Regions from separate parts of the Acinetobacter legionensis genome, predicted to be linked through region 2. Evidence: predicted binding sites of a transcription regulator. Region 2 holds the regulator's gene; the other holds the start of a gene.
The links. Region 2 encodes PhoB, which activates phosphate uptake and scavenging genes when phosphate is short. Its sites were predicted from a motif close to TGTCATNAANCTGTCATAA; they were not measured.

Region 1 (11,125 bases), 1.9 Mb from region 2:
AGAGCATCATCAAACCAAAGTGCGTTACTATGCAGCTGTTGAAAAAAAATTTAAGGAACCTTTGGTTTTTACAGCACCATTGTCTATCAATATGGCAATCTATGATCTCTACCCTTATCGTTCACTCATTAAATATTTTACTGAACAAGGTTATGATGTTTATCTATTGGACTGGGGAAAACTCAGTTATCAAGATCGCAACTTAAACTTCTTATATTTTATTGATGAAGCCATGCCGTTATGCATTAATAAAATTCGAGAGCATGCTCAAAGTGAGCAAATATCCCTTCATGGGTGGAGTATGGCTGGCATTTTTGTATTACTTTACACGGCATTACGCCAACCCAATTATGTTAAAAACTTAATTATCTTGGCCAGTCCAATTGACAGTTACGCCTCGGGTGGCATTGGTAAACTTTATCAAAAAATAAATAATTTGATTATAAAGAGTCAAAAACTGAAAGATACTTTATATAAAGGTGGTTTACCGAAAAAACTGATACATACCCCCGGCTTACTCAATGCCATTGGTTTTAAGATTTTAGATCCAAAGGGTTGGTATGAGGGTCATAAACAATTGTTACTAAATTTAGACGACAAAGAACTCTTGCATGAACACGCCACCCTTGGAAATTTTTTAAATCACATGGTGGATTACCCCGGTGGTGTCAATCAAGACATGTTATTTAATGTTTGGCTGCAAAATCCACTGAAAAATGGGGCGATTCAGCTCAGTAACCATAAAATTGAACTTAGAAATATCGACTGTTCACTGATGATTGGAGCTGGAAAAAATGATCAAATGGTCACCGCAGATGCAGTTAAGCCTTTAAGTGAATTGACAAAGAGTAGTGATGTCACGTTTACTCTTATTCCTGGGGGACATTTAGGGCTAATGTCTAGTCAAAAAAGTGCAGATGAATTTTGGCCTACTCTGTCCAGATGGTTAGAACAAAGATCGACAAAAATTTAAGAGATAGATATGAAGACTACAGTTGCATTTATTGGTTTAGGCGCAATGGGCTATCGTATGGCAGCACATTTACCCAAATATTTTGATACCGTATATGTATGGAATCGAAATTTTGCAAAGGCTAAGCAACATGCAACTCAGTTTGGTACTCAAGCGGTCGAACTTAATCAAGCAGTACAAGCTGATATTATTTTTTCATGTTTACCGACTAGCCAAGATATTGATGATTTAATCCAAGATTTAAAGATCAAAAATGGCGCGATTTGGGTCGATTGTACCAGTGGTGTACCTGATGCTGCGCGTAAACAGTCTGAGTATCTTCTCAAAAATAATATTCACTTTTTGGATGCACCTGTAAGTGGTCAAACCATTGGCGCTGAAAATGCAACACTGACCTTCATGGTCGGCGGTTCGGCAGAAGCGTTTCAAATTGCCCTACCTGCAATGCAAGCGATGGGTAAATTAATTAAACGTGTTGGTGACTCAGGTGCAGGCTTTGCAGTAAAAGCTGTAAATAATATGATGATGGCGGTTCATTTATGTGCGGCTGCTGAAGGATTTACCACACTGAAAGCACATGGAGTAGATTTAAATGAAGCACTTGATTGTATCAATGCATCCAGTGGTAAAAGTGGTGTGACTGAAACCGCACTACCGCAACGTATCCTCAATCGTAGCTTTCCACTGACCTTTGCTTTACCCTTATTGGCAAAAGATACCGGTATTGCCATTGATTTAGTTCGTGATGCAAGATTATCAGCACCTATTCTTGGTTTAACACAAAGCTTAATTACCGTAGCCAATAGTCTTTCAGAGCCTGATAGCGATTTTTCTACCGCCGTAAAAATGTATGAATCATGGAGCAAAATTACATTAGATTAATTTTTCGTCATTGAATAATCACAACTAAACCTTATAATCACATTAAGTGACATGTAAATATGTCAATTTCGAGGTCGTATCATGAATAAATATGTAATTGCTACACTTTCTAGTTTATCTATTTTAGTCGCTAGTCACGCTTTTGCTGATAACACCCAAGAATGTAAAAAATTGCAAGATGATTACAATGTCATTTATGCATCAAAAGGGTTCTGTTTTAAAGATCCTGAAGCAAAAGCAAAATATAATAATGACAATTGTTATACAAGTAAGCCTAAATTTTCTGAAAAAGAGCAGCAAAAACTTGACTCTATCAAGGAACGTCAGAAAGAATTGAACTGTAAATAATCACATTCACACTTTCAAGGAAATAAACATGGCTTATGATGATCAGAATATATTTGCACGAATTTTACGTGGTGAACTTCCTGCAATTAAAGTTTATGAAGATGATCATGTGCTTGCATTTATGGATATCATGCCGCAAGCCGATGGGCACACTCTGATTATTCCGAAGGCTCCTGCTATCACATTGCTCGACTTAGATCCTGAAATTGCAGCTTATACAATCAAGATTGTGCAAAAAATAGCGCAAGCAATTGAAACAGCTTTGAATACTCAAGGTATTGTATTGATGCAACTTTCTGGGGCTTCTGCTGGACAAACCGTACCTCATGTACACTTTCATTTAATTCCGAGCTCGGTGCATGAATTAGGTCGTCACGCTATTCAAATGGGTGATCAGGAAAAAATTAAAGGGTTTGCTGAAAAAATTAAGATTGCACTGGCTTAATTAAAATCTTTTTAGAATCAATGGGGCTAATCAGGCCTCATTTTTTTATTTAAATTACACAAATGTTAAATTCACGTCATTAAATTGTCATTTTTTCTTCACTGATATGTAACAAAGTTTACAGATACTGCATGCAAGTTAGTAAGTAGTGCACAAATCCACACTTACTGAATAAAAAAAGTAACTGCAAACCCATTGAACATGTTTTGGAGAAATCTCAATGAAAAAAGTGCTACTCGCTGCAGCAATCGCCACCCTTAGCATAAGCGCAGCTCAAGCAGCGCCAACATTGTATGGTAAATTCAACGTAACTTTAGATCAAATCGATAATAATGGCTTTAAAGACGAAAGCGTAACTAAAGTAAACTCTAACGCTTCTCGCATTGGTGTTAAAGGCGAAGAGAAATTAACAGATAAATTGTCTGCAGTTTACTTGGCAGAATGGCAAATCAGTGCTGATGGTGATGGCGATGCTTTTACTAACCGTAACCGTTTCGTGGGGATTAAATCAGACGGTATCGCAACTTTAAAAGTGGGTCAGTTTGATTCATATTTCAAAAATGCTGCTGGTAACAACCAAGATATCTTCAACGATCACAATGAACTCGATATGACTGCGATTTTAGTTGGTGAAGATCGTTTAAAAAACGTGATCGGTTTTGAAACTGATAAAAAATTATTGGCTGGTTTAGCTTTCAACATCATGTTCCAGCAAGGTGAAGAATCATCTGCTTTAAAAAATGATGCTAAAGGCCAAAAAGGTAGTCGTGATAGTTTCGGTGATGGTATCTCTACCTCACTTACTTATGACAACAAAGATTACGGTTTAGCTGCTGCTGTTGCAGGTAACTTCGGTGTTGCATCTAAATATAATGCATATAACTCTGAATTAGGTAGTAACACAATCTACTCTGACGCAATCCGTGTTACAGGTTCTGTAGACTTGAAACCTGCGGGTCTTGATGGCTTAGTATTCGGTGCATTATGGCAAACAGCCAAACCAACTGATGACACTGTTGCAACCACTTCTGGTACTACAGTAACATCGTTCAAAGGCTTGAAAGAAAATGCTTATGGCATCACTGCTGCATATGCGATTCCTTCTACACCAATTAAGCTAAAAGCTGAATATATTTCTGCAACAACAGAACTCGATGGGCGTGATGATCGTAAACAAGACCTTTACGGAATTGGCGCAGACTACAACATCAATAAACAAGCTCGCTTCTATGGTGTTGTTGGTCAACAAAAACGTGATTGGTCAACGACATCTACCCCAGAGAAAAAGAAAACTGTTATTGGCTTAGGTATGGAATATAACTTCTAATCCTAATCTTTATAAAAACGGTAAGTCATCTTGCCGTTTTTTATTTCGACTCAACAATAAAAAACTAATTTTATAAAATTCATATTCATTAATGAAGTAACCATAATACAAATTCAGCATTTTTATAAATAGCACATACGTTTAATCATCCATGACAGACCTGTCATTTAGCAACATCAATTTCATCATTGGATAGGCATACAGTTTCTTAAACGAAAACTAAAAATCATTAAATTTATGTTTTGTATGAACTCCTAGAAACTGTTAGCTATCGATTCATTTTTTGTACTTTTGAATCATAGACGGTTATCCTACTGTGGGGCGACATGGATGTCGCCGTTGGGGGGAGGTACAGGTGGTACCCTCGCCCATGAGCAAAAACAAAGCACTGCTTTGTTTGAAGCGCAAGGTTTGGCATCCTCTACAAAGTGAGGCATCGCCTACACAAAACTATTTAAACTTTAATGTAAAGTGCGGTATTGCAAGCTTTTTTATAATGAAACACTTTATTTACTCATGCAATTGATTTAATTAAAAATATAAATTAAGAGAAATTATATTCTTGTGTCTGAGTTTTCGACAAGCTGACTATAGGCTATGACAGGAGTTATATTCTAAACAAAAAAATAAAAACAAGCTCGATAGAATCTTAGGATTTCACTATCTCAGTTTTAAACGGTTAAAGTTTAATATAGGTTCGAAAACCACGACTCGCATAATATGAAGCAGCACCATTATGATAAGTAAATGTACGCCCATAACGCTGATCACAAAAGATCGCGCCACCTTGCTCACGTAATACTCTTGGTGTCTCGACCCAACTGGATGTTTTTAAGTCAAAATTGAATATTTGTTGTAGGGTATAATACTGTTGTTCAGTCATTAGCGCTAAAGCATGCTTCTGCACCCAATCGATCACCGTATCTTCAGGAGGATGATCCTTGCGGCTGAGTAACGCCTCTCGATCATAACACATGCTACGCCGCCCTTTTGGCGACTCAATTGCACAATCAAAAAAATACAGACCTTCTGTATTCGGTAAAACAACCACATCAGGCTCACCGCCAGTCATTTCCATTTGTTGTAAAGCCGGTAGCTTTTCAGGACAAAGCAAAAGTTGTCTTTGTATAAAATCCCAGCTCACTTGTGCATGTCGTTCTATATGCTGTTGAAAGCGCTGTTCTAAAGTTTTTAATAGATTTTCAATTTGTAACGGACTATGTTTTTCTTGCTGTTTTGTCATTTTATTTTACTGCCTTATTTTAAGTCTTTATTAGCATAGCATTATCTCTCAAGCCTAACCAAATCCAATTTTTAGACATACGGAATTGGAATAATTAAACAGTGTGGCACTGATAATTCAATGAATTTCTCTGCATATGCAATTCCTTTTATACCAATTCAACTAAAGTTAAATATATTTTTGCAATGACAAAAAAATGGCCATGGCGATCATAAGTTATGGAATTAGCGTTGACTACAATATCAATAAGCAAGCTCGCTTCTACGCAATTATTAATTAAAAAAAGTAATGAGACAGTTGCATATAGAGAACAAAAACTGTTATCAACTTAGCTATGGAATATAACTTCTAATCCTAATCTTAAAAATAGCAAGAAATCTTGTCATTTTTTACTTAACAATAAAATATTTTAAAAATCTCGTATTTCATCAAACCAAGTATTCACTGTTTCTTGATCTATTTCTAATGTTGAAGCTTCAACCAGTTGCTGTATAGCAAGACCAATATCTTCTCTTTCAACAGTTTCAATATTGGGCAATGTATTAACCATCGCTACAAGTTCAATAATTACCTCCTCCACATCTTGCTTCGTCTTCGCCTTGGAGATTTCTTTTAAAGCAAATTTATATGCTTTGATCGCTATTTTTGCATTACAGCTTTCCCAATTTTCAAATGGAATCCCATATTCATTGGTAAACCATATTAAACTCCTCAATTTAGACACCGAAGAATAATCCAATTGCTTTTCTTTAGCTAAATGCTTTAATTCAGCATTTAACCTTTTCCCTATTTTTTCATCAATATTCCATCCAATGAAGGAGGTTAAATTTTCCCAAGTATTTAAAGCTGGAAAGCCTTCCAAATTTACGGCATAGCGTATCCCAATACGTTCAAGTCGGTGAAGTTGTTTTAAACTTGTTGTATTGGTTATATTCCCAGTTAAGTTTAGATTTTTTAAGTTAGGAAACTGTAATAAACTTCCACAATCAAAAGCTTGGCCTAAAGGTTTAACAGTTAAATCTAACGAAGTTATTGCCGCTAAATTTTTCATAACAGGAAGATGGTATGCCGATATCATTGGATCTTGGTTTGTTGTTGGCTCTATTCTAATATGGGGATATGGTGCGGTGGTAATAATTTCAAAATGCTCAATATGACCAGCCAAATGAAGCGAATATAACGCCTTCTTATTCTCATCATCAGGATGACTTAAATCCAGTATGATTGGATGTTCGTCTGCTTTGATTGAAAAGTTATGAATTTGAGCATGACTTAAATCTAGACAAATCGCTTGCGTAGGTCGCCAAGAAAAATCTTCTATTACTCTTTTCTTCGACCATTCAATAAAACCCTGATCATTTCCCCAATAATAAAAAAATCTCGGCCAATTTCCATAAGGATACAAATGCGGATTTTGTTGACCATGTGGCGTATAAAAAATATTAAAAGCATCCCAATTGATTACAGCATTTTCATCGACAAGAACATCAACCTTTTTCTTGTCCATTCCGATTCGACCAATTGAGAGGCTTCCTTGCCCTGCTGGAATTTTTATCTGATGGCTATTTGTACCTATTAAAGAAACATAAATGGGAGTATTTCTATCCATGTTCATCCATTATTTGTAAATTGCAGTGTTCAGATTTCAGCAAATATAAGTACTTATGATTGTGCAAATAAACTCTACATAGAATATATCAAGTTCAAAGCTTAGCCTTTGTTACATTTTAACAAAAATATGAACATGTTAGGTTTAGCTCTATATTTCAACTTTCCCAATTTAGATACTTAGATGGTCTAAATGACCTTGATGATCTATTTTGACCACAATCAGCTGATCAGATAATTTCTGATTAACAGTATAATCAAAGATGGTAAAATATGATGTATCATATTTTCCATCTGGATAAAGCCCACGCCCTGTTAAATATAATTTGGTAAAAATAAAAAATCATCACCTAATTCTTTAATATGAAAATCCACATTTTCTTTACCCCCCTCCAACTTCAAAATCCTGTTGAATGATGCATTGGTTTTATTGATCAAATTTTGCGATATTTTCTAGAAAGTGATTTATTTGATCTAAAGTTTGCTTATTTAAAATATCTTGCCAATTTACCAATATAGCACTAGCTCCAAAAATGTTGGCACTCTTTACACTTCGTTCCATTTTTATAAAAAAAGAGTGGAAAACCAAGCAATAAAAAAACCAAATAAGCGGGACGTTTTCCTTGTGTATATGACTGTATATCACTACTACCACAATTTGGGCAACTTTCACTTGCTCCAAACTGTTGTTCTAATTCTTGGCTAAAATCTTGGGTAAGTAATCCTTTAGCCTCTTCTGCATAGCTTTCAGGAACTAACAGTCGCACACCACCCAAAGCATTGGAGTAAAGCCAATCCATGTTAATGGTGTGTTCATTTTCAATACGTGCTGGAATTTCAGCTGCTTCTAATTGTATTTTGGCAATCTGAGCCTCGTAAGGAAATGAATATGTTTCAGCGACCACCCATTGCATAAGAACACCTAACAGAAATAAAATTGAATTTTAAGCTCAATTCATTTAACTGTATATTGCATAAATTTATTCAGTTGATGCTTTCATTTTTTAAGCTATGTCAAAGCAAAGCAAATTTCATAAAAAATAAGGAAATACGTTGAAGGATAGATAGGTTTTAAATTCCTGTACAAATTCTTCCGAGCTAATAGAAAAATTATTATGAATTATTTAAATTTCATCTTTTATCCTATTCTGCTTAAGTCACCCATAACTATAGTTTGTCGGAACTCTATCCTACTTTTCTATATTTTGAGGAGGATATAAAACAACAAAATTTACATCTTATTCTTACTATTTATTATTTTCTTTCACACATAAAAAAACACCCCGTTCTCGTTAGAGACCGGGGTGTTTTAGATTTAAAAGCTGGCGATGACTTACTCTCACATGGGTAACCCCACACTACCATCAGCGCTAAGAGGTTTCACTTCTGAGTTCGGGAAGGGATCAGGTGGTTCACTCTTGCTATTGTCGCCAGCAAACTGTTATGGACTTGTTCGGGTCTTATTTAAATGCCTTACTTCGTACCAAATGAGTTTAACAGAACATTTGAGTTGGGTATTGTAACTAGCTTTACAACTAAATCAAGTATGTTTGATCTTTTATGAATCAAATGATGCTTACTTCTTTCGAAGTTCGTATACAACTGCTTGGGTGTTGTATAGTCAAGCCTCACGAGCAATTAGTATTGGTCAGCTTCATGCGTCACCGCACTTCCACATCCAACCTATCAACGTCGTAGTCTTCAACGGCTCTTTAGAGGACATAAAGTCCTAGGGAAATCTTATCTTGAGGTAGGCTTCCCGCTTAGATGCTTTCAGCGGTTATCCCTTCCGAACATAGCTACCCGGCGATGCGACTGGCGTCACAACCGGTACACCAGAGGTTCGTCCACTCTGGTCCTCTCGTACTAGGAGCAGATCCTCTCAAATTTCCAACGCCCACGGTAGATAGGGACCGAACTGTCTCACGACGTTCTAAACCCAGCTCGCGTACCTCTTTAAATGGCGAACAGCCATACCCTTGGGACCTGCTTCAGCCCCAGGATGAGATGAGCCGACATCGAGGTGCCAAACACCGCCGTCGATATGAACTCTTGGGCGGTATCAGCCTGTTATCCCCAGAGTACCTTTTATCCGTTGAGCGATGGCCCTTCCATACAGAACCACCGGATCACTAAGACCTACTTTCGTACCTGCTCGACTTGTGGGTCTCGCAGTTAAGCGCGCTTTTGCCTTTATACTCTACGCGTGATTTCCGACCACGCTGAGCGCACCTTCGTACTCCTCCGTTACTCTTTAGGAGGAGACCGCCCCAGTCAAACTACCCACCAGACATGGTCCTCGTCCCGGATAACGGGACAGAGTTAGAACCTCAATATTACCAGGGTGGTATTTCAAGGATGGCTCCATAGCAACTGGCGTCACTACTTCAAAGCCTCCCACCTATCCTACACAAGTAAGATCAAAGTTCAATGTCAAGCTGCAGTAAAGGTTCACGGGGTCTTTCCGTCTAGCCGCGGGTACACCGCATCTTCACGGCGAATTCGATTTCACTGAGTCTCTGCTGGAGACAGCGCCCCCATCATTATGCCATTCGTGCAGGTCGGAACTTACCCGACAAGGAATTTCGCTACCTTAGGACCGTTATAGTTACGGCCGCCGTTTACTGGGGCTTCGATCAAGAGCTTCGCTTACGCTAACCCCATCAATTAACCTTCCAGCACCGGGCAGGCATCACACCCTATACGTCCACTTTCGTGTTTGCAGAGTGCTATGTTTTTAATAAACAGTTGCAGGGGCCTGGTTTCTGTGGCTGCCAATAGCTCAAGGAGCAAGTCCTATCACCGTCAGCAGCGTACCTTCTCCCGAAGTTACGGTACCATTTTGCCTAGTTCCTTCAGCAGAGTTCTCTCAAGCGCTTTGGTCTACTCGACCTGACCACCTGTGTCGGTTTCGGGTACGATTCCTGTGTAACTGAAGCTTAGAGACTTTTCCTGGAAGCATAGTATCAGCCACTTCGCTAGTAAACTAGCTTGCTATCAGCTCTCAGCATAGAGCACCCCGGATTTGCCTAAGATGCATGCCTACTGCCTTTCACCTGGACAACCAACGCCAGGCTGACTTAACTTTCTCCGTCCTCTCATCGCATTACACAGAAGTATTGGAATATTAACCAATTTCCCATCGACTACGCCTCTCGGCCTCGCCTTAGGGGTCGACTCACCCAGCCCCGATTAACGTTGGACTGGAACCCTTGGTCTTTCAGCGTGCGAGTTTTTCACTCGCATTGTCGTTACTCACGTCAGCATTCGCACTTCTGATACCTCCAGCATACTTCTCAATACACCTTCATCGGCTTACAGAACGCTCCCCTACCACGTATACTAAGTATACATCCGCAGCTTCGGCATATAGTTTTAGCCCCGTTACATCTTCCGCGCAGGCCGACTCGACTAGTGAGCTATTACGCTTTCTTTAAAGGGTGGCTGCTTCTAAGCCAACCTCCTAGCTGTCTATGCCTTCCCACATCGTTTCCCACTTAACTATAATTTTGGGGCCTTAGCTGGCGGTCTGGATTGTTTTCCTCTTGACTACGGACGTTAGCACCCGCAGTCTGTCTCCCGGATAGTACTCATAGGTATTCGGAGTTTGCATCGGTTTGGTAAGTCGGGATGACCCCCTAGCCGAAACAGTGCTCTACCCCCTATGGTATTCGTCCGAGGCGCTACCTAAATAGCTTTCGGGGAGAACCAGCTATCACCGAGTTTGATTAGCCTTTCACCCCTATCCACAAGTCATCCCCTGGCTTTTCAACGACAGTGGGTTCGGTCCTCCAGTTAGTGTTACCCAACCTTCAACCTGCTCATGGATAGATCACCCGGTTTCGGGTCTATACCCAGCAACTAAACGCCCTATTAAGACTCGATTTCTCTACGGCTCCCCTATACGGTTAACCTTGCTACTGAATATAAGTCGCTGACCCATTATACAAAAGGTACGCAGTCACCGAACAAGTCGGCTCCCACTGCTTGTATGCATGCGGTTTCAGGATCTATTTCACTCCCCTCACAGGGGTTCTTTTCGCCTTTCCCTCACGGTACTGGTTCACTATCGGTCAGTCAGGAGTATTTAGCCTTGGAGGATGGTCCCCCCATATTCAGACAAGGTTTCACGTGCCTCGCCCTACTCGTCATCATTATATGTGCCCTTTCGTGTACGGGACTATCACCCTCTACGGTAGCACTTCCCAGAGCTTTCCGCTAAAACACATATAACTTAATGGGCTGATCCCCGTTCGCTCGCCGCTACTGAGGGAATCTCAATTGATTTCTTTTCCTAAG
Region 2 (11,125 bases):
CCAATATTCTGCAAAACCTGTCTGGAACAATTAATACCATTTTTGTTGGGCAAATGCTGGGAGTAGAAGCGATTGCCGCAATTTCAGTATTTTTTCCGATCCTATTTTTATTGCTGGCTTTTGTGATTGGTCTATCTACAGGTGCGACTGTTCTAGTTGGACAAGCTTGGGGTGCTAAAGATATCGAAAAAGTGCGTACCATTGTTGGCGCATTGTTATTTATGACCCTCATTGGTGGATCAATCATTGCCTTTTTAGGGGTGTTTTTTGCCAAACAGATTCTATTGCTTTTGGGGATAGATCCCAAAATCATGCATCTTGCCCTGCCCTATGTTCAATGGATGTTAATGAGTAGTCCTTTTCTATTCATCTACATCACCTATACGTCTATTTTACGTGGTGTGGGTGACAGTACCACACCATTGATGGCTTCAAGTCTAACGATCATTGTTGGCGTCATTGTAACTCCAGCGTTGATTGGCGGTTATTTTGGGCTACCTAAGCTCGGCATTATTGCTCCAGCAATTGCCAGTGGCCTAGGCTTTATTTCAACTTTAGTTTTCCTTTATGTCTATTTGAATAAAAAAGATCATGCTTTAAGACCTGATGCAGCGTTAATCCAACATATCCGCTATCACCCTCAATTTAGTCGCAGTATCTTGCGCTTGGGTGTGCCGACAGGTATTCAAATGGTGACCAACTCGGTCGCAGGACTGGTGGTGATTGGACTGGTCAATCAACATGGCGCTCACGCAACAGCAGCATATGGTGCAGTCAACCAAGTCCTGAACTATATCCAATTCCCTGCTTTGTCGATTGCCATTGCTGGTTCTATCTTCGCAGCTCAAGCTATTGGTGCTGGGAAATCTGAACTACTGGCAAAAGTGACGCGAACAGCGCTGTTGAGTAATATCGTGATTACAGGTTCATTGGTACTCTTGGCCTATATTTGTTCAAAATATTTGATGGCATTGTTTATTACAGATCCGTCTGTAATTGAGTTGGGTCAGCAATTACTATTTATCGTGTTGTGGTCAATTATATTTTTTGGAGCAAGTGCAATTTTTGCTTCGATCATGCGGGCCAGCGGAACTGTGACTGTGCCTATGATTTTTAATATTTTATCCATTCTGCTCATTGAAGTTCCGTGTGCCTACTTATTTAGTCAATGGTTTGGTTTACAAGGCATTTGGTATGCGCTTGCCCTGACCTTTTTCAGTCTATGTCTTATGCAAGGTCTTTATTACCAATTTATCTGGAAAAAGAAAACCATTGAGATCTTAATTTAAACGAATGGATATTAAGTTGTTATTCAACCCATTATTTCTCAAAGTCTAAAATGAAAAAAACCGTCAGCTTGACGGTTTTTTAATATCAATCAACTATTTTGGTTCTAACTTTTTACTAAACTTAGTCGCAAAACCTGTAATTTTTTGATATCCAGTCGGTAAAATACGCTGAATTAAATCTAAGGTTTTTGCATCATTCCCAATAAGTAAACGGCGCTTGTCTTTCAATACAGCATCCAACATTTGTTGAGCAGCATCTTCTGGAGGCATACGCAATAATTTATTAAATGCTTTTGCTGATTTCTCAGGGTTCATCCCCAAAGAACGTAAGCTGTCATTCATACGCGCATCATTTGCAATATTGGTACGAATACCGCCAGGATGAACACATAGAGCAGATACGCCACACTTTTCAATGTCTAATTCTTGACGTAATGATTCAGTAAAACCACGTACCGCAAATTTAGATGCATTGTATGCAGACTGGGTCGGCTGAGCCGTTAAACCAAATAAGCTCGAAATGTTGATGATATGTCCATCACCTGTTTTCTTGATATAAGGCAAAAATTCTTTTGTTCCATAGACAACGCCCCAGAAATTGATATTCATAATCCATTCAAGTTCGTCATAAGATGCACCTTCTACGGTAGATCCTAAAGCTACACCAGCATTGTTAAAAATCATGTTTACAGAACCATGATTTTGCACAGTATCCTCAGCCCAAGCTCGCATTTCTTCAACTTTGGCAACATTCACTTTTTTTGAGGTCACACGGACATTATATGGTTTGACCAGTTCAACGGTTTCAGATAAACCTTTTTCATTCACATCACTAATGGATAAATGACAACCTGCTTTTGCCAATAAAATAGCAAGTTGTTGTCCCATACCAGAGCCAGCACCAGTAATTGCAGCGACTTTGTTTTTAAAATTTTTCATTGTCTATCCTTTTTTAAACCCGCACAAAGCATTCAGAGTGATGTGCAGCTCACTTGCTCAATATAATTTTGACAATCATTATTGTCAATATTATATTGTGATTTAACCGATGTTTTTTTATACAAAAATTCTAGAATAGGTTTCAATGGCTTTTATTGCTAAAATAAGCGCTTCTTTGTGACAATCAAATATGACACGAGTAATTTTTTACAATGAATGAACCACTTTCAACTGAAAAGAAAACTATAAATAAAGCAGTCAAAGAACGTCAATTTAAGGGTATGTCCTTATCTGAGCGAAAACTTGCACGTCGAGAAAAGTTGATCGAAGCAGGGATTGAAGCCTACGGCACGCATGGTTTTTTTTCTGTCACCGTTAAAGATATTTGTAATGAAGCGAAACTGACTGAACGTTATTTTTATGAGTCCTTCAAAAAAAGTGAAGAACTGTTCCAAGTCATCTTTCTACAACTGATTGAACAATTACAACAAACCGTGATGCAAGGGGTCATGCAAGCAGCACCTGATCCTAAAAATATGATCCGTGGTGGCTTAACTGCAATCTTTACCATGTTAAAAAATGATCCACGTGTGGCGCGTATTATTTATATTGACGCCATGCTGGTTCAAGAACTGCATAATCATGCCACAATCCATGAAACGATGGGCCGTTTTGACCGATTAATTCACTCCTTTGTTACCCTAATGATGCCGCATATTGAACGCAGTGAACAAGAAATTTCCTTGGTTGCCACAGGTTTAAATGGCTATGTGACTCAAATTGCGGTTCGCTGGGTCATGGGTGGATTTAAACAATCGCTTGAAGAAATTGTCTCAGCATGTGAAATTGTATTTGTATCGCTGATTGATTCATTTTCATCTCAATAAGATTGTTAGCTTAAATATTTTTGTCATCAAATCGTCATAAAAATGTCAAATATCTCATTTTTATTTTCAATTTAAATAAATTTCTTTTCATAAAATGGAAGATTTATTTAAAAATTTCATGGATTATTCATCATATCGACGATTATTTGTCACATTTTTTTGCAAAAATTCGTCAACATCTTCTTTTTGCAATGATACTGTCATAATTAATCTTTGTAATAAGCCTGTCATAAATAAAAGACGGTACACCGTTCATACATAGGATATTGCGTTGTGAAAGATGACTATATATTAATCGTCGATGACGAACTTCCGATTCGAGAAATGATTCATACCTCATTGGATATGGCAGGCTTTCAATGCTTGCAAGCTGAAGATGCAAAACAAGCCCATCAAATGATTGTTGACCAACGACCATCTTTGATTTTACTCGATTGGATGATGCCTGGCGGTGTGAGCGGTGTAGACTTATGTCGTCGCTTAAAACGTGATGAAAATTTGGCAGAAATTCCCGTCATCATGTTGACAGCACGCGGTGAAGAAGACCATAAAGTTCAAGGTCTTGATGCTGGTGCAGATGACTATATGACCAAACCATTCTCTACTCGTGAATTGGTTTCTCGTATCAAAGCAGTACTTCGTCGTGCCAATGCCCTGAGTGGCGAAAAAACCATTGATGCCAATGGATTAATTCTTGATCCAGTGAGCCAACGCGTCAGTTTTAGTGATAATATTTTGGAAATGGGTCCAACAGAATACCGATTATTGGCATTTTTTATGACTCATCCTGAACGTGCTTATACACGTGCCCAGTTACTCGATCAGGTCTGGGGTGGCAACGTGTATATTGAAGACCGTACGATTGACGTACACATCCGCCGCTTACGTAAAGTGCTTGAACCATATGGCGCCGATCGCTACGTACAAACTGTACGTGGAACGGGTTATCGTTTCTCTACCCGTGCAGATGTTGCCTTAGGTTAAGCATTCTCAAGGTAAATAATTTTCTATGTATGAACCCTACCCCGTCCCAGATCTTGCGCGAGAACATAAAAAATTTCGTTACAGTAGCTTGTGGGAATTTGCAAAACAAGATTTACGCCTGCTTGGTTTTTTACTCATCATTGGTGGATTTATTGGTTTAGGGATAGGGTATTTTTGGATTACTATTTCCATCGGTTTTGCGGTTTTTTTCCTATTTCAATTACGCTCTTTATACTTGGTGAATGAATGGATTTCGAATCGTCCTTACGATTCTCCGCCCAATTTAGAGGGTATTTGGGGAGCGCTATTGTTTAATGTTTATCGCGCACAACGCCAAGAACGTGTGGTTCAGGCTGAAATGGTCGGCTTGATTGACCGTGCCCAATCTTCACTGATTGCTTTGGCCGAAGCTGTTGTTTTAACGGATGAATTACATCAGATTGAATGGTGGAATCCTGCGGCAGAAAGACTGTTGGGCATTCAACCTCTAGATCGTGGGCGTAATATCTTGACCATTATCCGCCAGCCGAGCTTTATTGAATATTTTAATAATATCGACCAATCTCCAGATGGCATTAAAATAAAATCTTCTGTTTATGAAGAGCATTATGTACAGATTAAACTCACACGTTTTGGCAGTGAAAGCCGTTTGCTCGTCGCTTACGATGTGACACGTGTACATAATCTAGAACAGATGCGCAAAGACTTTGTCGACAATATTTCACATGAACTGCGTACACCACTCACTGTACTCAGTGGTTATATCGAAACATTTACCGACCAAGAGGATTTAAATCCGCGCTGGAAACGAGCATTTGAACAGATGCAATCGCAAACACGTCGTATGAATGCGTTGGTCAATGACTTACTCTTGCTTTCACGTTTGGAAGGTAATAAACAAGTCGCAAAAAATCAAATCATCGATATGCCGAATTTGATGAATCAGCTTTTTGATGATGCACAAGCCTACAATGTTGATTACGGACATACTTTAAACTTAGATATCGACAGCCATTGTGACCTGATTGGTTCCGATGCAGAACTTGCCAGTGCGTTTAGTAATTTAATTACCAATGCGATTAAATACACTCCAAAAGGTGGCACCGTTACAATCGGCTGGCATGATGACAGTGAACATGGTTATTTTACCGTTGAAGATACCGGGATCGGGATTGACCCAAAACATATTCCACGTTTAACTGAACGCTTTTATCGCGTAGACAGTGCACGAAGCCGTCAAACGGGTGGAACAGGTTTAGGGCTAGCTATTGTGAAGCATGTTTTAATGCAACATAATGCTTACTTAGAAATTGATTCTAAAGAAAATCAAGGGTCTATTTTTAGAGTGGTTTTTCCCAAAGAGCGCCTTGATTTTGCAGGTTAATATTTGTTTTTTGATTAATTCTAATGAAACTATTTTTAGATTGTGAATTTAATGGCTTTGGCGGTGAATTAATTTCACTGGCATTGGTTGACGAGAATAATCAGCATTTTTATGAAGTTTTAGAATGCTTAGACCCAATTACTTGGGTTAAAGACCATGTCATGCCTCGTTTAAATCGAAAACCGATTCCCTTAGCGCAATTTCAAAGTCGCTTACAGATTCATTTATCTCGATATACAAGTCTTGAAATTGTGGCAGATTGGCCTGAAGACTTTGCCTTATTTACCCGTAGTCTTATGCTTTCAGCTGGGAAATGTATCCAAACACCTCCGCTCACCATGCAGTTATGGATGCAGGATCCAATCGAAACCCATGTTGCCTCTGAAAATCCACACAATGCATTAGCAGATGCACACGCTTTAAAGCTGTCTTATTTCAATGCCTATCATCTTTGATTTATTCTAAAAATAAAACCAATTTATATAACGGGCTCTTTAAATTGCGACTTATACCGGAATTCTTACATTAATTTTCTAAGAAATTCTTCATTATATCGTTATATTCATGCACTTATTTAAGATGCTATAAGGCTTTAGACTCGGTGACTCTCTACAACAGAAAGTACACCTCATGATAGAATAAGCAAATTAAACGGTATGCCCTAAAGCTTCACCCATCACTACAATAGAATTAGCTTTAAACTGTTCATCCCAAGTAATTTTATTCTGTTCAAACAATATAACTGCGGTTGAACCTAAATAAAAACGTCCAAGCTCAGCACCCTTTTCTAAGGCCAAATCGTGCTGGTTTAACTCTAAACGCCCTGTTGGTTTTACTTTACCAGTTGCCACAGTTTCAATTCCTGCAACAATCATTGCCCCCACTAGAACAACGGCCATACGTCCTAATTCGGTATCAAACAAACATACCATACGCTCATTACGCGCAAATAAACCTGGAATATTCTCTGCTGTAGTTTGGTTTACAGAAAATAATTCACCGGGGATATACAAAGTTTCTGTCAACGTTCCTGCAAATGGCATATGAACACGGTGATAATCACGTGGTGATAAATAAACCGTGGCAAATTCACCATTGATAAATGGTGTAGCCAATTGTGGGTCGCCAATCAGTTTGTCTACAGAAAAACTTTGGCCTTTGGCCTGAAATACATCACCATCTTTAATTTTACCCAACTGAGAAATTGCACCATCTGCTGGAGAGACAATACTGGTCTGATCTACATCTATCTCTCGCACACCATCTTTTAAAGCACGGGTAAAAAATTCATTGAATGATTTATATTTTAAAGCATCACTTTGCTCAGCAATAGAAAGGTCTATCCCATACTGGGCTTTAAATGCTTGAATCGCTATATTTTTAACAATTGGATTTTCACTGGCTGCAACTTTACCAACAACTCGACTGAGTTGTTGTTGTGGAATGACTTTTTGTGCTTGGATAAAAATTTGTTTTTTTAACGCTGATGTAAGACTCACGCAGGTGATTCTCCAGTAATAATTGGACTATCGAGGCGATTGCCCCACTCGCTCCACGCACCATCATAGGCTTGAATATTCCAATTCAATAACCGCCCCAAGATATAAGCCAAACCAGAACGATGATGTGACTGACAGTACACCACCACAGGCTGGTCAAATTGAAAGCCTAATTGTTCTAGACGTTGTTGCGTGCGTTCAAGAGGATGCAATTTTAAATGATTTTGACGATTAATTGCAGTACTCCATTCAAAATGTTGTGCATTTGGAATGTGACCGCCGCGTCGCGCTGCCAACCGCTGTCCCGTATACTCTTCTGAAGTTCGACAATCCCAAACTTGAATCGCTTGCTGCTCAACCTTTTGCAACAATTGAGCATATTCAATCCGGTGCTGATCAAGATGTTGTAAATTGACCGTAACCAAGGCTTCAACTTTGCTAAAGCTTTCCGCTTCCGCCGAAGTCGGATAGCCTGCTGCTAGCCACGCATGAATTCCACCATTGAGTAAGCTGGTATTATAAAAACCAAGGCAATGTAAATTCCAGATCAAACGCCCAGCCCAAGCACCACCTTCATCATCATAGACCACGACATGATGTTCTGGAGAGATGTTCAAATAGCCAATCAGCGCTTTTAAACCATCCTCATCAGGCAATAACCCTGAAGCTTGTTCTTCCTGTCGCACCAGCAGTTGCGGTTTAACATGCAATGCATGTGGAATATGTAATTGATCATACACAGAGCTACGACTTAGATCGACAATACGAATTTTGTCATGCCCTAAAAATGGCACAAGTTGTTCTGCTTCTATGAGTAATTCGAAGTTAAAGGCTGATGTAGTCATACGTTTTTCTATTTTAAGACCTTGAGCACAAATGATCTTAGCACAGTGTTTTTTACCAATATGCTGATTTTTCACATTCTTTTAGCAAAAATTCAGATATCAATTTTCACTGCTTCGACAACTTCAGGTATTTCAAAGACCTGTCGTAAGTATGCTAAGAAAGTATCGTTGTCTGTCATGGTTTTTCCGGGACTATCTGAAATTTTTGCCACTGATTGACCGTTACATTCCACCAGTTTTAACACGATATTGAGTGGGGTTTGCCCCATATCATTGGTCAAATTCGTACCAATACCAAAACTGACTTGAAAGCGATCTTTAAAGTATTGATACAACGCCCACGCACGCTCTATATCTAATCCATCACTAAACGTCAGCATCTTGGTTTTGGTATCAATTTTTAGTTTTCGGTAGTGTTGATAAGCTTTATCACCCCATTCAAATGGGTCACCACTGTCATGACGTAAGCCATCAAATAGCTTGGCAAAATACAAATCAAAATCTTGTAAGAATGCATCCATACCAACCACATCGGTCAAGGCAATGCCCAAATCGCCACGATACTCTTGTACCCATGTTTCTAAAGCAGCTTTTTGAAAATCTCTTAAGCGGACATCTAGCGCTTGGAATGCTTGTAGAAACTCATGTGCCATGGTTCCAATTGGATGAATATTTAATTCTTTTGCCAAGAGGACATTACTGGTACCTCTAAATACATTGGGTACAGCTGCATGGAAGGTCTGGATCACATGTCTTTGCCAATCTAGACTATAGCGACGGCGAGTACCAAAATCTGAAACTAAAAAGGGAGGAGCTTGTGTGCCTTGTTGTTGTTCAAATTTCTTTAATAATTCAACTTTGGCTTGTAGACGACGTTCACCTTCAACATAAATGTCATCATTACGAATCCGGCTAAAATAAAGTTCATTGACAATCGCCAGAACAAAAATTTCAAACATCATCGCCTGAACCATTGGGCCTTCAACCCAAATGTCTAAACGACCTTGTTCATCAATACCCGCTTTAATAAAACGACGTTTCAGTTGGAATAATTCTAAATAGTCGACAAAATCACTTTTGATAAAACGCATACTGCGTAAATATTGCAATTCATCTTCTTGGAATTTGAGTAAGCAGAGATGATCGAGTTGCTCGTTCAAATCATCCAGAATATCCGTCAAGGGATAAACCGTAGCATCTAAATTACGACAGCGAAAATGATACACACTGTGCGTTTGTGGAAATTTATGTAGCACCACTTGTAACATGGTAAATTTATATAAATCTGTATCGAGCAAGGATTGGATGATTGGCGCCATATCTATTTTAATTTCGCTATGCTGTTTTTATTAAAGCATATTTTTCACTGAGATAACGTAATCATTTATAAGTGATGAACTATATTTTCAGTTAGGCTCAACATAAATCTCGGCATATTTGTTTTTTTAATTTATCTATTTATATTAGAATGCCATAAATTCTATTTTTATTCAAAAGCTTACCAATAGATTCAGCTCTACATCAATGACTTACTCACATCATCTTACTGAGTTTTCCCTGTTAGAATAGGCTTATCATATTTTAGTCTTATTGTTTATATGCGCGCATTATTACAAAGAGTGTTAGAAGCCAAAGTCGTTGTTGAGGGTGAAACCACTGGAGAAATTCAAAAAGGAATTTTGGTTTTTCTAGGCTTAGCTAAGGATGACAATTTTGAAAAAGGTCGAAAATTAATTGATAAAATTTTGAAATATCGTTTTTTTGATGATGAGCAAGGCAAAATGGGGTGGAACGTCAGCCAAGCCAATGGCGAGATTTTATTGGTTTCTCAATTCACATTAATGGCACAAACGCAAAAAGGCTTGCGTCCAGACTTTGGACCAGCCATGCCGCCCACTGAAGCTCAAGCGCTTTATCAACAATTGGTTGATTATGCTCGATCACAATTTAAAAACGTTGAAACAGGTATTTTCGCAGCAGATATGAAAGTTCATTTGGTCAATGATGGACCAGTGACCTTTAACTTGGAAGTTGAATAATCAAAATCTTGATCTTAATGGCAATGTTTAAATCTTAAAAAGCCCGATCAGATCGGACTTTTTAAGATTATCGATTCGCTTAGCGTCCAGTCTTCTCTTTTAAGAATTGACGTGCCAATTTAATTTTGTCTTTTACTGGTTTGGGAACTTTTGGTGGAATCAGCTTAGCAACTTGGTTAAACCAGACTAGCAAACTGAAATCTCCTTCCATTTTGATGCTGCCGTTTTGCATACCCGTCATAAAAGCTGTTGGATCGCCTTTTACTAAAGTTTTTACACCTTGCTCACTGTCAGCAAACTGTAAAACAAAATCAGCTTTTTGTTCAGCACCTGAAACGGTATCAATTTGACCATTGTTCACAATAATTTGGCGTGCCACGCCCAAGTCGGTACCAATCTGAATACGGAACTGACGATCATGAGTCAATTCAATAAATTTTGGACTGGTACGAGCCAATTGTTTCATACGAAGTGCTAAACCCAATACAAGCAAATCCAGTGGATCTGTACTTGCATCAACGATTGGTAACTTCACAACTGGAATTGCAGAAAGTTTCATGACATTTAAGCCTGTTGTTTTTTAAATTAGATTCGAATTTGCTCATCCTAACATAACTGTCATTGCGTAGACATGGCTTTCAGAGCAAAGTATAAACTGAAAAAAAGGTATACCATTATGATATACCTTGGAATGTCTAAATTGATTTTTTTCGTGTAATTAAAGTCACTATTGTTATCTTAGCGTTCATATTGACTGAAGTTTTCACTCAAAACTTATTCATCTTCATAGACTGGTGTATGTTCAATATATTGACGATTTGCCAATGCTTTTTGTGCACGGCTATCTTCACGTAATAAAAGTGCAATCAATGCAGACATCGCCAACATAATCGCGGTTAAATAGCTATATGCGACCGAAATATCAAAGATGTTCTGTACACTATAACGCATTGCTTCCAAGATGCCCCAGAAGATCATGCCTGCAAACATAAACCCTAACCAATGACGATAAGGGGAAAAGAAAACGGTAGCCAACGCTGCAGCAATTAGACCGAATCCAATCAATGTTGCAAATGTTGTTGATACCATAACAACCTCCGTCAAAATGATGCCTTTTAAAAAAACCGTTTAAATAGGTGTTTCACAACAATTTCAAGCTTTATAATTTTTCTTAAATCACCTTATAGAAGCTTATGCATTGCATTATGTATAGTTTTTATGAGAAGGAAAGAGCTGTTTTCTGGTTAAACGACACACTT

Region 1: AC2G3J_RS08050 (porin) is a predicted target of PhoB. The motif match lies at 2,723-2,741, and genes of this name have one in related genera.

What each region holds. Positions count from the first base shown of each region.
Region 1 is NZ_CM169896.1:1,763,957-1,775,081, reverse strand. Features, by position in the region: gene AC2G3J_RS08070 (alpha/beta fold hydrolase) at 1-973, shown strand, start outside; gene AC2G3J_RS08065 (NAD(P)-dependent oxidoreductase) at 983-1,855, shown strand; gene AC2G3J_RS08060 (YARHG domain-containing protein) at 1,937-2,203, shown strand; gene AC2G3J_RS08055 (HIT family protein) at 2,232-2,648, shown strand; gene AC2G3J_RS08050 (porin) at 2,869-3,975, shown strand; gene AC2G3J_RS08045 (DUF4256 domain-containing protein) at 4,655-5,218, opposite strand; gene AC2G3J_RS08040 (hypothetical protein) at 5,628-6,827, opposite strand; gene AC2G3J_RS08035 (putative signal transducing protein) at 7,348-7,740, opposite strand; rRNA gene rrf (5S ribosomal RNA) at 8,147-8,261, opposite strand; rRNA gene AC2G3J_RS08025 (23S ribosomal RNA) at 8,444-11,125, opposite strand, start outside.
Region 2 is NZ_CM169896.1:4,218,788-4,229,912, forward strand. Features, by position in the region: gene AC2G3J_RS19360 (MATE family efflux transporter) at 1-1,289, shown strand, start outside; gene AC2G3J_RS19365 (SDR family NAD(P)-dependent oxidoreductase) at 1,383-2,228, opposite strand; gene AC2G3J_RS19370 (TetR/AcrR family transcriptional regulator) at 2,441-3,115, shown strand; gene phoB (phosphate regulon transcriptional regulator PhoB) at 3,389-4,099, shown strand; gene phoR (phosphate regulon sensor histidine kinase PhoR) at 4,125-5,483, shown strand; gene AC2G3J_RS19385 (hypothetical protein) at 5,507-5,938, shown strand; gene asd (archaetidylserine decarboxylase) at 6,131-6,982, opposite strand; gene AC2G3J_RS19395 (sulfurtransferase) at 6,979-7,827, opposite strand; gene pncB (nicotinate phosphoribosyltransferase) at 7,920-9,146, opposite strand; gene dtd (D-aminoacyl-tRNA deacylase) at 9,426-9,866, shown strand; gene AC2G3J_RS19410 (SCP-2 sterol transfer family protein) at 9,946-10,425, opposite strand; gene aciT (ciprofloxacin tolerance protein AciT) at 10,641-10,955, opposite strand.